Regions from separate parts of the Nonomuraea sp. NPDC046570 genome, predicted to be linked through region 1. Evidence: riboswitches for the same ligand, from Rfam matches in the RefSeq annotation. Region 1 holds a riboswitch; the other holds the start of a gene.

Evidence for each region. Region 1 has a riboswitch for cyclic di-AMP ahead of ABZ911_RS04470 (C40 family peptidase). Riboswitches for the same ligand answer to the same signal wherever they lie in the genome.
Region 2: it holds a riboswitch for cyclic di-AMP, as region 1 does, so the genes downstream of both, ABZ911_RS27060 (C40 family peptidase) here and ABZ911_RS04470 (C40 family peptidase) in region 1, are expected to answer to the same signal.

The regions. Positions count from the first base shown of each region.
Region 1 is NZ_JBEYZF010000002.1:182,971-189,882, forward strand. It holds gene ABZ911_RS04455 (response regulator transcription factor) at 1-600, shown strand, start outside; gene ABZ911_RS04460 (NYN domain-containing protein) at 768-2,090, shown strand; gene ABZ911_RS04465 (NlpC/P60 family protein) at 2,222-3,151, shown strand; cyclic di-AMP (ydaO/yuaA leader) riboswitch at 3,414-3,571, shown strand; gene ABZ911_RS04470 (C40 family peptidase) at 3,646-4,134, shown strand; gene ABZ911_RS04475 (hypothetical protein) at 4,242-5,039, shown strand; gene ABZ911_RS04480 (M48 family metallopeptidase) at 5,051-6,322, shown strand; gene ABZ911_RS04485 (glycosyltransferase family 4 protein) at 6,319-6,912, shown strand, end outside.
Region 2 is NZ_JBEYZF010000019.1:64,610-71,521, forward strand. It holds gene ABZ911_RS27045 (hypothetical protein) at 1-60, shown strand, start outside; gene ABZ911_RS27050 (branched-chain amino acid aminotransferase) at 91-1,188, opposite strand; gene ABZ911_RS27055 (3-isopropylmalate dehydrogenase) at 1,432-2,481, opposite strand; cyclic di-AMP (ydaO/yuaA leader) riboswitch at 2,580-2,732, shown strand; gene ABZ911_RS27060 (C40 family peptidase) at 2,915-3,319, shown strand; gene ABZ911_RS27065 (ROK family protein) at 3,445-4,350, shown strand; gene serA (phosphoglycerate dehydrogenase) at 4,735-6,324, opposite strand; gene ABZ911_RS27075 (hypothetical protein) at 6,564-6,912, shown strand, end outside.

The DNA.
Region 1 (6,912 bases):
GGGCTGTCGATGATCCTGTCGGGCACCGGCGACATCGAGATCGCCGGCGAGGCGGCCGACGGCGACCAGGTGGCGCCGATGGTCGCCGAGCACCGGCCCGACGTGGTGCTGATGGACATCCGGATGCCGCGGGTCGACGGCCTGGCCGCCACCGAGGCGCTGCGGGCCACCGCCAACCCGCCCGAGGTCGTCGTGCTGACCACCTTCCACGCCGACGCGCAGGTGCTCAGGGCGCTGCGCGCGGGCGCCGCCGGCTTCCTGCTGAAGGACATCCCGCCCGCCGACCTGGTCTCCGCGATCAGGAAGGTGGCCGCGGGCGAGCCGATCCTGTCGCCGCTGGTGACCCGCCAGCTCATCGCGCACGTCGCCGACGGCGGGGCGGGCGGGCGCCGCGACCGGGCCCGCGGCCTGCTCGCCAAGCTGAGCGAGCGCGAGCGCGAGGTGGCGGTCGCGATCGGCCAGGGCAACTCCAACGCGGAGATCAGCGCGGAGCTGTACATGAGCGTGGCCACGGTGAAGGCGCACGTCTCGCGCATCCTCACCAAGCTCAACCTGAACAACCGGGTGCAGATCGCGCTCGTCGTGCACGACGCGGGCTGAGGCGGCGGCCGGCCCACCGGTCGTTTGAAGATCGTCCGGGTGCCGGGGCGGGGCGGGCGGTTCCCCGTCGTACAAGGCCGTCCATATGCCTGTGACGCGGTCATGTTCGCGACAGCCGTACCCTTGTCTGAAAGGCAGGTTGCGAGGGTCAGTCGAGAGGCAGTGGGATGAGCTCAGCCGGTGAAGGCCTGTCTCGCCCGCTTCCCGAGCAGGTGCGGCTCAACGTGGTCGACCTGGCGGCGCAGGTGCTGGGCGCGATGCCCGCTGCCGTCGTGCCGCCGCCGCTGCGTGGAATCGCCAAATTCGACCCGCGGAAACGCGCCAAACTGGGCAGCGCGCCGATCGCCGCGCAGTTGGAGAACGACAAGGAGTTCCGCGAGGCCGTCGCCGAGCACGTCGCGAAGGGGTGGCCCGAGCTGGTCGCCGGGCTGGCCGAGGGCAGTGTGCCGCCCGCCGCCGACCCCGTCCTGGTGGCGGCGGCAGCCTATCTGACCAGGCCGCCCGGCTGGGCGGAGATGGTGGAGACCGCGCGCGGCGACATCGAGCGCTCGGCGGTCGCCGCTGAGGGCAACGCCAAGGAGCAGACCGTCATCCGGCTGCGTGAGCAGCTCGCCGCGCAGAAGAGCTCGGCCAAGGAGGAGTCCGACCGGCTGCGCGAGCAGCTCAAGGCGGCCCGCTCGGAGAACTCCGACCTGCGCCGCAAGCTGCACGACGCCCGCGAGCGGGCCAAGGCCGCCGACCGGCGTTCCGCCGAGCTGGAGCACGCCACCGAGGAGGCCAGGAACGCGGCCTCCGTGGCGGGCAGCGCGGGGGAGTCGGAGCTGCGCCGGCTCAAGGAGCGGCTGGCCGACGCCGAGCGGCAGCTCGAAGCCTCGCGCCGGGCCGCGCGCGAGGGCCGCAGCGTCGAGGACGCCAGGATCAGGGTGCTGCTCGACGCGCTGCAGGACGCCTCGGCCGGGCTGCGCAGGGAGCTGGCGCTGCCCACCACGATCAGCAGGCCCGCCGACTCGGTGGCCGCGGTCGTGCCGGGTGCGCCGGGTGTGCGCGGGGTGCCCGCCCGCGCCCTGTCCGACGACGACCCGCAGCTCCTCGACCAGCTCCTGGCGCTGCCGCAGGTCCACCTCATCATCGACGGCTACAACGTGACCAAGACCGGGTACGGCACGCTCACCCTGGCCGACCAGCGCGCCCGCCTGATGACCGGACTGGGCGGGCTGGCCGCGCAGACCAGGGTCGAGGTGACCGTCGTCTTCGACGGCGCCGAGCTGAACGCCCCCGTACAGGTCGTCGCCCCACGCGGGGTGCGGGTGATGTTCAGCGCGCCGGGCGAGATCGCCGACGATCTGATCCGGCAACTCGTCCGGGCCGAACCGCAGGGCAGGGCCATCGCCGTCGTCTCCTCCGACCGCGAGGTGGCCGAGTCGGTGCGCCGGATGGGCGCGAGGCCGGTGTCCTCGGCGCTGCTGCTGCGGCGGCTCGGCCGAGCATAGGTCACGAATCAGGCGATACGGCTCGCCGAGGGTCGCCACTTCTGTACTATTTCGCCCCAGGTATGATCACTGGGAGGGCGAGGCTTGTGAGGTTTGGCCGGGTACCTGCTGCCGCGGGTCTCGCGATCGGGATGCTGCTGACGCTGCCGTTGAACGGCGCCGCGGCCGATCCGAAACCGACCATCGCCCAGGCCAAGCGGAAGCTGGCGAAGCTCAACGACCAGGCCGACAAGGTCGTCGACCGCTACAACGGCGCCACCGACCGGCACGCCAAGGCCAAGAAGCTCTACGCGAAGCTCAACGAGAGCTACAAGACCAAGCTGGCCACGGTGAAGGACCTGCGCTCCTCCCTGGTCACCCTGGCCGTCGACTCCTACCAGGTGGGCGAGGTCACCTCCTGGCCGGCGATGCTGGGCAACGGCGACCCCACGGCGATGCTCAGCAGCCTGGCCATGGCCGACCAGATCGCGTCCGAGCGGGCCCAGACGCTGGCCGCCTTCGACCAGGAGAACCGCGCGCTGAAGAGCGAGCGCGACAAGGCCAAGCTGGCGCTCGCCGAGGCCGACAAGTCGCGCGACGAGGTCCTGGACGAGAAGGAGAAGGTCCTCAAGCTCATCAAGGAGCAGAAGAAGCTGCTGACCCGCCTGGGCGCGTACCGCAAGGGGAACCCCAACAGCACCGGGATCAAGTACACCGGCTCCGCCTCCGGCAACGCGGCCTCCGTGCTGAGCTTCGCCTTCGCCCAGGTGGGCAAGCCGTACGTGTTCGGCGGGACCGGGCCGGGCGGATGGGACTGCTCGGGCCTCACACAGGCCTCCTGGCGCGCGGGCGGCGTGTCGCTGCCGCGCACCACCTGGTCGCAGTGGTCGTGGGGGGCGAGCCGCAAGGTGTCCATGGACGCGCTGCAGCCCGGTGACCTGATCTTCAGCGAGGGCCTCGGGCACGTGAGCATCTACGCGGGCGGCGGCAAGATCGTCCACGCGCCGCAGACGGGCGATGTGGTCAAGGTCGCCACGCTCTCGTCGTACGGCAGGCGCATCGTGGGCGCGATCCGCCCCTGAAGCCCGTGTGACTAACGTGACACAAGGGACCTGACTGGCCGTGTGAACCTCCCCATGTGACCAGGGTCACATTAGGGTAACGGAACCCCAGGGCCACCGGGGATCCACCACTTTGCTCGCCTCCTGACACTTGACCGACGCTTTGCCAGGCCATGACGCGCCGAGTACCTTCTGGCTCCGCGGCGAACAAGCCATGGCGTCGCACGAATCAAGATCCGCCGGTCACCGCCACCGAGGCGAGAGCCGTACCCCGATTGAGCGGGGCGGTGACCTGCCGAATCCGTGCGGCCAGGAGCACGGAGCCGGGGACCCACCAGATCCCAAGAGGGATCAAGGGGTGAATCGGCGCCCAGCGCGCCGTAGGGCGACTTCCACGCCCGAATCCGTCAGCTAACCCGGTAGGCATTCGTGGAAGTCTCTAGGAGACGATTCTGTCTACCTCCCTGCACGAAACCCGTCTGACCCGCCTTGCCCTCAGTGGCGTCGCACTCACCATGACGGTGACCGCCGGAGGGTTCGTCCTTCCCGGCACCGCGGCCCAGGCGGCGACGACGAAAACGGCCACAGCTTCCGCGGACGGCTCCGTGAAGTCCGCGAAGCAGGCCAGAACCGCTCGGCAGAAGGCGAGGGCCGGCAAGGCCGTCGCCATCGCCAAGGGCCAGATCGGCGACCCCTACCGCTACGGCGGCACGGGTCCCGGCGCCTTCGACTGCTCAGGTCTCGTCCAGTACGCCTGGAGCAAGGCCGGGGTCAAGATCCCGCGCGTGACGCACAGCCAGTACGCACGCATCAAGAGGAAGGTCTCCTGGGGCAGCCTCAGGCCCGGTGACCTGATGTTCTTCCGCGGGCGCGGCCACGTGGGCATGTACGTCGGCGGCGGGAAGATGGTCCATTCGCCGAGCACCGGCAAGACGGTGCGGATCGAGAAGCTCAACCGCTGGCGCAAGGCCTCCTTCGCCGGCGCGGTCCGTCCCGGCGGCTAGCCTGCCGGCCGCACGACCCCGGAACTCGGCGTGAGCCCGGGGAGAGCGCCCCGGCCTCCCGCGACACGGAGGCCGGGGCGTTCGCGTCCTGCCACTACGATCGGGACGTGTCCGTGCAGGTGAGCCGCAGAGCAGCGCTGGCGGCCGGGCTCGCGCTGCTGGCCGGCGGCTCGGCGGGGCGCGCCACACCGCCCGAGGCGCGCGGCCTCTGGGAGGGCGGCACCCGGATCGTGTACGGCAGCCGCTCCCTGATCGTCGGCCATCCCGGCGCGGACCCCGGCCTGCTGCGCGACCTGGCCTCCCGGGCCGACGCCGCGGGCCGTACCGTCGCTGAGCTCTTCGGGCGACCGCCGCGCCCGCTCGTCGTGGTGCCCGACACCACCGCGCGGGCGGCGGCGCTGGCCGGGGCGGGCGCGGTCGACGGGCTGGCCGCGCTGGCCGACGGTGACCGGGTGATCGTCGTCCCCGGCGCGTTCTCCCGCCTGACGCCCGCCGGACGCGGCGTCGTGCTCGCCCACGAGCTCACCCATGTGGCCGCGGGCGGCGGCGAGGTGCCCGTGTGGCTGCGCGAGGGCCTCGCCGACTACGTCGGCTACCGGGACGCCGGGCTGCCCGTCCCGGTCGCCGCCGCCGAACTGGCCGCCGAGGTGCGCGCCGGCAGCCCGCCCCGCGACCTCCCCGGCCCCGCCGCCTTCGCCCCCGGCGGGGTACGGCTCGCGCAGGCCTACCAGGAGGCGTGGCTGGCCTGCCGGCTCCTCGCGGGACGATTCGGCGAACAGGCCCTCGTGAGGCTCTACGGTGATGCGCGGGAGCGCGGCGTCTCGGCCGCGCTGTCCACGCTCGGCCTGTCGGTGGCCACGCTGACGGCGGCGTGGCGCGAGTATGTGCGCAGGGAACTGGCGTGAGGGAGCGGCGGATGGTCGATCAACGGCGGGCGGAACGGCGGCAGGCGGGTCTGGTGCTGGCCCTGCTCGGCGCGGTGATCCTGGTGGTGGTCGCGCTGACCACGCCGTGGCACGCGCTGCCCGCCGGCGCGCCGTACGTGCCGCCCGACCCGGCCCGCGACTTCACGCCCGCCGAGATCGCCCGGGCGGCGGCCTTCGACGCGGCGGTCGGCCCGCCCGCCTACCTGTCGCTCGGCCTGACCGTGCTGTTCGCGGGCCTGCTGGTGGCCACGCCGTTCGGCGCCAAGGTGCTGGGGGTGCTGCGCGGGCCGTGGTGGGTGCGGGTGATCCTCGGCGTGCTGCTGCTGACCGCGATCCTCGAACTGCTGCGCTGGCCGCTGGGCGTCTGGTACGAGATCCAGCTCCGCGACTTCGGCCTGTCCACCCAGACCTGGGCGAGCTGGAACGCCGACCGGCTGAAGAGCGTCGGCGTGAGCGTGGTGCTGACCTCCATCATGGTCGTCGCCGTCATCGCGCTGGCCCGCCGGTTCAGGCGCTGGTGGATCCCCGCGGCGGCGGGCGCGGCGCTGCTCACCGTGGTGGCGTCCTTCGTCTACCCGATCGTGTTCGAGCCCCTGTTCAACGACTTCCGGCCGATGCAGGCCGGGCCGCTCCGCTCCGACCTGCTGGCCATGGCCGCGCGCGACGGGGTGCCGGTCGAGGACGTGCTGGTCGCCGACGCCTCCCGCCGGACCACCGCGCTCAACGCGTATGTGTCGGGGTTCGGCGCCACCCGCCGGATCGTCGTGTACGACACGCTGCTCAAGGCGCCCGCCGACGAGGTCGAACTGGTCGTGGCGCACGAGCTCGGGCACGCGAAGTACGACGACGTGCTCAACGGCACGCTGATCGGCGCGCTCGGCGCCGCTTTCGGCGCGGTCCTGCTCTACTGGGCGGCCCTCGCGGTACGGCGCCGCACCCGCCTGCCCGGCTCCAGCCCCCTGGCTGACCCGCTGGCGGTTGGGGTGCTGATGGGCCTGGTCAGCCTGGCCACGGTCCTGTCCGGGCCCGCGCAGAACCTCATCAGCCGCCACGTCGAGGCCCGCGCCGACGTGCACGCCCTGGACCTGACCAGGGACCCGGCGCCGTTCATCGCGATGCAGCAGCGCCTCGCCACGACCAACCTCTCCGATCTGTCGCCCGATGTCGTGGAGTATGTGCTCTATGCATCGCATCCCACGGCCCCCGAGCGCATCGCCCTGGCGCGCTCCTGGGCCGAGCTGAACGACCTGCCCGTCCCGTGACCAGGGTTCTGATCGTCACCAACGACTTCCCGCCGCGGCCAGGGGGGATCCAGTCGTTCGTCCACGGCCTCGCCTCGCGCACCCCCGAGGTGCTGGTGTACGCGCCGCAGTGGCCGGGGTGCGCGGCCTTCGACCGGCTTCAGCCGTACCCGGTGGTGCGGCATCCCTCGTCGCTCATGCTGCCCACGCCCGCCGTCGCGCGGCGGGCGGCGCGGCTCGTGGCCGAGCACGGCGCCGACACCGTCGTGTTCGGGGCGGCGGCCCCACTCGGCCTGCTGGCGCCCCGCCTGCGCGCCGCCGGGGCGCGGCGCGTGGTCATGCTCACCCACGGGCACGAGGCGTCCTGGGCCGGGGCGCCCGGCTTCCGCTCCGTGTTGCGCAGGATCGGCGAACACGCCGACGTCGTCACCTACCTGGGCGGCTACACCCGCGACCGGCTGGCCTCGGTGATCCCTCCCGGCAAGCTGGTACGGCTCGCGCCCGGCGTCGATCCCGCGCGGTTCCATCCCGGGGTCGACGGCGGGGTGGTGCGGCGGGCGCTGGATCTGGGGGAGCGGCCCGTGGTGGTGTGCGTGTCCCGGCTGGTGCCG
Region 2 (6,912 bases), on a different contig from region 1:
AGGATCTGTGCGAAGGAGGAGGCCCGCGCAGGTGGTGAGTCTGGGCGGGCCTGGGGTTAAGAATGGCTGATGCGGATCAGCTCGGCGGTCCTAGCTGATCTTGTGGATCCAGCTCTGCGGGTCGGGGCGGGAGCCGAACTGGATGCCCATGAGTTCCTCGCGGACCTTGAGGGTCACCGGGCCGGGGGTGCCGTCGCCGATGGTCCAGGCGCGGTCGGCGCCCTTGACCGTGCCGACCGGCGTGACCACCGCGGCGGTGCCGCAGGCGAAGACCTCGGTCAGCTCGCCGGAGGCGCACCCCGCCTGCCACTCCTCGATCGAGATGCGGCCCTCCTCGGCCTTCAGGCCCAGGTCGGCGGCCATGCTGAGGATGGAGTCACGGGTGATGCCGGGCAGCAGCGTACCGGTCAGCGCGGGGGTGAACAGCTTGTCGCCGAAGACGAAGAACAGGTTCATCCCGCCCATCTCCTCGACGTACCTGTGCTCGTTGGAGTCGAGCCAGACCACCTGGTCGCAGCCCTGTTCCACGGCCTGGCGCTGGGCGACGAACGCCCCGGCGTAGTTGCCGCCGCACTTGGCGGCGCCGGTGCCGCCGGGGGCGGCGCGGGTGTACTCGGTGGACAGCCACACCGAGACCGGCTGGACGCCCCCGGAGAAGTAGGAGGCGGCCGGCGAGGCGATGACCATGAACTTGTACGACTTCGACGGGTAGTTCACGCCCAGCCCGACCTGGGTGGCGATGATGAACGGACGCAGGTAGAGGCTGTGGCCCTCGGTCGTGGGCACCCACTCGCGGTCGGTCTGCACGAGCAGTTCGAGGGCCTCGACGAAAGTCTCCTCGGGCAGCTCGGGCATGGCCATGCGCGCACAGGAGGCGTTGAAGCGGGCCGCGTTCGCGTACGGACGGAATGTCACGATCGAGCCGCTGCCCTGACGGTAGGCCTTGAGGCCTTCGAACAGCTCCTGCGCGTAGTGGAAGACCGAGGTCGCCGGGTCGAGGCTGAGCGGGCCGTACGGCATGAGCCGCGCGTCGTGCCAGCCGACCCCGTCGGTGTAGTCGATCGAGATCATGTGGTCGGTGAAGACCTGCCCGAACCCGGGGTTCGCCAGTACCTGCTCTCGCTCTGCCACGGAACGAGCATGGTCGGAGAGCTGCACGTCGAAGCTGAGCTTCTGAGCGGTGGTCATGACGGAGATCCTTCTCTTTTCGCGAGGCGTACCCTGAGTCCATTCTGCGTCGGACCGGGTAACGGGAACTTACTGCATCTATAGGACGATTGTTTGGTTGCCGGGCACGAAGAAACGCCTGGCAGCTCTCGCAGGCCGCCAGGCGCTGGTGGATCGGGCGGCTACGAGCGCGCCGGATCCGGAACGTGATGGGTGCGGACCCGGCCTAAAGGCGCCAGGGCCGTCGTGTGCGAGGCACGGCGGTCAGGCGCCGCCGGCTACTCGCGCGGTGATGTCGTCGCCGACCTCGTGGGTGGTGCGGCCGGCCCGTCCGGCCAGGCGCTCGACGATGTCGTCGGCCACCGCCTGCTCGACGCGGGCGGCCTCGGCCCGCAGCCCGAGGTGGTCGAGGAGCATGGCGACCGACAGGATGGTGGCGGTCGGGTCGGCCTTGCCCTGGCCCGCGATGTCGGGCGCGCTACCGTGCACCGGCTCGAACATGCTGGGCGCGGTGCGGTCGGGGTTGACGTTGCCGCTCGCGGCCAGGCCGATACCGCCGGCGATGGCCGCGCCGATGTCGGTGATGATGTCGCCGAACAGGTTGTCGGTGACGATCACGTCGAACCGCTCGGGCTGGTTGACGAAGAACATCGAGGCCGCGTCGATGTGGCAGTAGTCGGTCGTGACCTCGGGGAACTCCTCGGCCACGCGGTTGACGGTGCGCTGCCAGAGGTCACCGGCGAAGGTCAGCACGTTGGTCTTGTGGACGAGCGTGAGCTTCTTGCGCGGGCGCGACTGCGCCTTGGCGAAGGCGTAGCGGACCACGCGCTCCACGCCGTACGCGGTGTTCACCGAGTCCTGGGTGGCGACCTCGTGCGGGGTGCCGCGACGCAGCACACCGCCCGCGCCCGCGTACGGGCCCTCGGTGCCCTCGCGGACGACGATCATGTCGATGTCCTCGGGGCGGGTGTCGGCCAGCGGGGTCTCCACGCCGGGGAAGAGCTTGACCGGGCGCAGGTTGACGTAGTGGTCGAGCTCGAAACGGATGCGCAGCAGCAGGTCGCGCTCGAGGACGCCGGGCGGGACGCTCGGGTCGCCGACGGCGCCGAGCAGGATCGCGTCGTAGCCGCGCAGCTCCTGCAGCGTCTCGTCGGGCAGCGTCTCGCCGGTGCGGTGGTAGCGGGCCGCGCCGAGGTCGTAGTGCGTGCTCTCGACCTTCAGCCCGACCGCGTCGAGGACCTTCAGGCCCTCCGCGACGACCTCGGTGCCGATCCCGTCTCCCGGGATCACTGCCAGACGAATGTTGCGCTCCATGGCGGTACCCTACCGGCCCGTCTCGGCCACCGAACACACCATCTCACTTTCCGGACAGCGCGTTGTGGGTGATTTGCCACCTTTTGACCCTTTCGTTAGAGTCCGACAGGCCTAATCCGCGCAGCCTTCGCGCGGAGCCGGGGACCCACATTTCGGGAACTTTCCCTCGGGGCGAATCGGCTCCCCAGCCGTAGGGCGGCTTCCACGCCCGAGCCCGACAGCTCACCCGGCAGGCCGCCTTGGAAGGTAAGGGATCACCCTGTCTCGCATCGCCGCCACCGCCCTGCTCGGTGGCCTCCTGGGAACCGCGCTCGCCTCCCCCGCGAGCGCCACCGCGGAACCCCCCTCCGTCACCCTGAACGGACCGAAGGTCAAAGAGATCCAGGAAAGCAAGACCCCCACACCCGCCTGGAAGACCGCACTGAAATTCGCCATGGCCAAACGCGGCATCCCCTACGTGTACGGCGGAGCCGCGGACAGCGGCTACGACTGCTCGGGCCTGATGCTGCGGGCCTACGAACGGGCGGGCATCGACCTGCCGCGCACGGCCGCACAGCAGTACTCCGCCTTCGACCGGAAGATCGGCTGGGACGATCTCAAGCCCGGCGACCTGGTCTTCTTCAGCGGACTCGGGCATGTGGGGATGATCTCCAAGCCCGGGCACATGGTGCACGCCCCTCGTACCGGGGACGTGGTCAAGGAGGAGAAGCTGAGCGCCTGGCGCCGCCAGGCGTTCGTCGGCGCGGTCCGCCCCGACCCGAAGGGCGTCCAACTCTGGGCCGACCAACTCGAACGCCGAAAGGAGCCCGCTCCCGCCATGCTCCAGGCCACCCTCTAGGCACGACCCTCGGCATACTGGTTGATCCAGTCGATCACGAACGGCAGGCTGCCGAACGTGGACTCCCCCGTCCGCCCACGGTCTCCGCCGTGGCGATCGATTCCCCGCACGAGAGGGTGACGCCAGTGAGCCGAGTGATCGGCATCGACGTCGGTGGTACCAAGATCGCGGTCGGCCTGTCCGGCGGACCGGGTCCCGAGCCTGCGGCGAAGGTGCGGCTGCCGAGCGGCGAGGACGCGCTGGCCCGCGCCCTCGCCGCGGCCCGCCGCCTCGACGGCGCGCCCGCCGCCGTGGGCTTCTCCACCTGCGGCGTGATCAAGGACGGGCGGGTACGGCTCTCGCCCAACGTCCCCGGCTGGGACGGCCTCGAACTGCCCCGGCTGCTCCGCGAGGAGTACGGCGCGATCCCCGTGGCCATCGACAACGACGTGAACGCGGCGGCGGCGGCCGAACTCCGCTGGGGCGCGCTGCGCGGCGTCTCGCAGGGCGTCTACGTGAACCTGGGCACCGGTCTGGCGGCGGCGCTGGTGATCGGCGGCCAGGTGGTGCCGGGAGCGCACGGGGCGGCGGGCGAGATCGGTTACCTGGTGGACACGCCAGAGGAGCCCGCGTTCGCCGAGGGCCGGGCGCCGCTGGAGGAACGCCTCTCGGGCAGCGGCCTGGCCGCCCGCGGCTCCGCCCTCCTGCGCCGCGAGGTCACCACCGCCGACCTGTTCGCACAGGCATCGGCCGGGGAGCGACGCCCGGAGGGAGATCTCCCGGAAGGCGCGGTGCGGGAGATGATGGACGAGGCGGTGGGCGCGCTGGGCGTGTGCGTGGCGAACCTGTGCGTGGTGCTCGACCCTGAGCGGGTGGTGATCGGCGGTGGCATGATGCGCGCGGCCGACTACCTCCTGCCGCGCGTGACGGCCGTGGTGCGCCGGGTCGTGCCGTTCCCGCCCGAGATCAGGCCCGCGAGGTTCGCCGACGACGCGCCGCTGATGGGCGCGCTCGCCCTCGGACACGCCGCCCTGTGCTCGGGAGCCCGTTAAGAAGGTCCAGGCTCAGCGGGCGGGGGTGCCGCCGTTGTCGCGGCGGTCGAGGGCGAACTGGATGGCCTCGGCGGCCTCGTCGTCGGTCTCGTCGGGAGCGTTCCAGGGATACATCTCGTACATGGTGAAGTCTCGTCTCGTGCGCGAAGTGCCGATGGTCGCCTGCGGGGCGGCGGCATGGTGGCCTGCCTGCCCTGCCAGGGATCGCGCTCGGGGGTGGGTGAGCGCACGGACCGCCGGGATCGTCCGAACCGGGTCCTGTCCTTCACGGTACCCGGCGACCTGTGTGCTGTCTCCTTGGACGTCCTATTATCTCGCATCGTGAGACGAAAACGGCTGCCGCCCGGACATGGGCGGCAGCCGTACGAGGGCGGGCCGGGGCTTTTAGTCGGTGAGGTCCACCGAGCGGCCGCTGTCGGCGCCGATCTCGTTCACGATCTGGTCCACCACCTCGGCGGGGATCGCACTGTCCACGGTCAGCGCGATGAGCGCCTTGCCGCCCTTGACGTCGCGGGCCACCTGCATCGAGGCGATGTTGATGCCCTGCTCGCCGAGGATGCGGCCGACGACGCCGACCACGCCGGGCCGGTCGGTGTAGGTGAAGAACGACAGGTGCTCGGTCGGCTCGATCTCCATCTCGTAGCCGTTGACCTCGATGATCTTCGTCACCTGGCGCGGCCCGGACAGGGTGCCGGAGACCGAGACGGTACGGCCGTCGGCCAGCACGCCGCGCACGCCGACCACGTTCCGCCAGTCGGGGCTGTCGGAGCTGGTCACCAGCTCGACGGTGACGCCCCTGTCCTTGGCCAGCAGCGGGGCGTTGACATAGGTGACGGCGTCCTCGACCACGTCGCCGAAGACGCCCTTGAGCGCGGCCAGCTCCAGCACCCGCACGTCGTGGGCGGCGATCTCGCCGCGGACGACGACGTCGAGCTTGGTGGCGACCTCGCCGGCCAGCGCGGTGAAGACCCGGCCCAGCTTCTCGGCCAGCGGCAGGCCCGGCTTGACGTCCTCGGCGACGGCGCCGCCCTGGACGTTGACCGCGTCGGGCACGAACTCGCCCGCGAGGGCCAGCTTGACGCTGCGCGCGACCTGGGTGCCGGCCTTCTCCTGGGCCTCGTGGGTGGAGGCGCCGAGGTGCGGGGTGGCGACGACCTGGTCGAGCTCGAACAGCGGGCTGTCGGTGCACGGCTCCTTGGCGAACACGTCGAGGCCGGCGCCGGCGACGCGGCCCTCCTTGATCGCGGAGTAGAGGGCGGCCTCGTCGACGATGCCGCCGCGGGCCACGTTCACGATCCGCACCGACGGCTTGACCTCGTGCAGCTCCTTGTCACCGATGAGGCCCAGCGTCTCCTTGGACTTGGGCAGGTGCACGGTGATGAAGTCGGCCTGCTTGAGGACCTCGTCGAGGCTGAGGAGCCTGACACCCATCTGCGCGGCGCGGGCCGGCGGCAGGTAGGGGTCGTAGGCGATCAGCTCGACGCCGAACGGCTGCAGCCGCTGCGCCACGAGCTGGCCGATCTTGCCGAGGCCGAGGATGCCGACGATCTTCTCGTCGAGCTCGACACCGGTGTACTTCGACCGCTTCCACTCGCCGTTCTTCAGCGCGGCGTGGGCCTGGGCCGTGTTGCGCGCGGTGGCCAGGATGAGCGCGATGGTCTGCTCGGCGGCGCTGGTGATGTTGGAGGTCGGCGCGTTGACGACCATCACACCGGCCTTGGTGGCGGCTTCGACGTCGACGTTGTCGAGGCCGACGCCCGCGCGGGCGACGACGCGCAGCTTGGGCGCGGCGGCGATCGCCTCGGCGTCCACCTGCGTGGCGCTGCGTACGATGAGCGCGTCCACGTCGGCGAGCGCGGGCAGCAACTGGGAGCGGTCGGCGCCGTCGGTGTGACGGACCTCGAAGTCCGCACCAAGGACGGCGAGACCGGCCTCGGAGAGTTCCTCTGCGACCAGGACGACGGGCTTGTTCACGGGTGTTGGATCCTTAGCTGCTGGCGACGGGCGGGAGAGGCACGTCGACGGGCCTCTCCGGATCCCTCCGAGTCTATCCAGGGCTTGTGAACTCATTCACGAGTGCCCCAGGTCCGAGACCTCTCTCCGGTACCCGCTACGCGGCAAAGTCATCCATTCCGCACCCATCTTCATCTTGATCGCGACATTTATTCGCTATTAGCCTGATAAGCCGTGGGCCACTACCTATCGTGCAACATATGAGCATCGGGAACCCCGCTCTCGCCGACGTGCTGGCCAGGCACGGCAGTCCTCACCGACTGCTGGCAGCGCTCGCTGATGGGGGAGTCCTGGTGGCCGTGCGACCCGACCGTTCCGTGGTACTGGGGACGACCCAGGCGGGCGACCGGGTCCTGCTCGGCTACACCGGGCCGCAGACGTACGCGCGGCACCGCGGCAGTCATTCGCTGTCGACCTGTGACGCCGACACCATCCTCGACATCCAGCGCGTCACCGGCGTGCGGGAGATCGTGATCGACGCCGCGGGACCGGCGGCGGCGGCCGTGCCGATCGAGGACCTCCAGCGCTTCCTCACCTCCACGAGGTCGG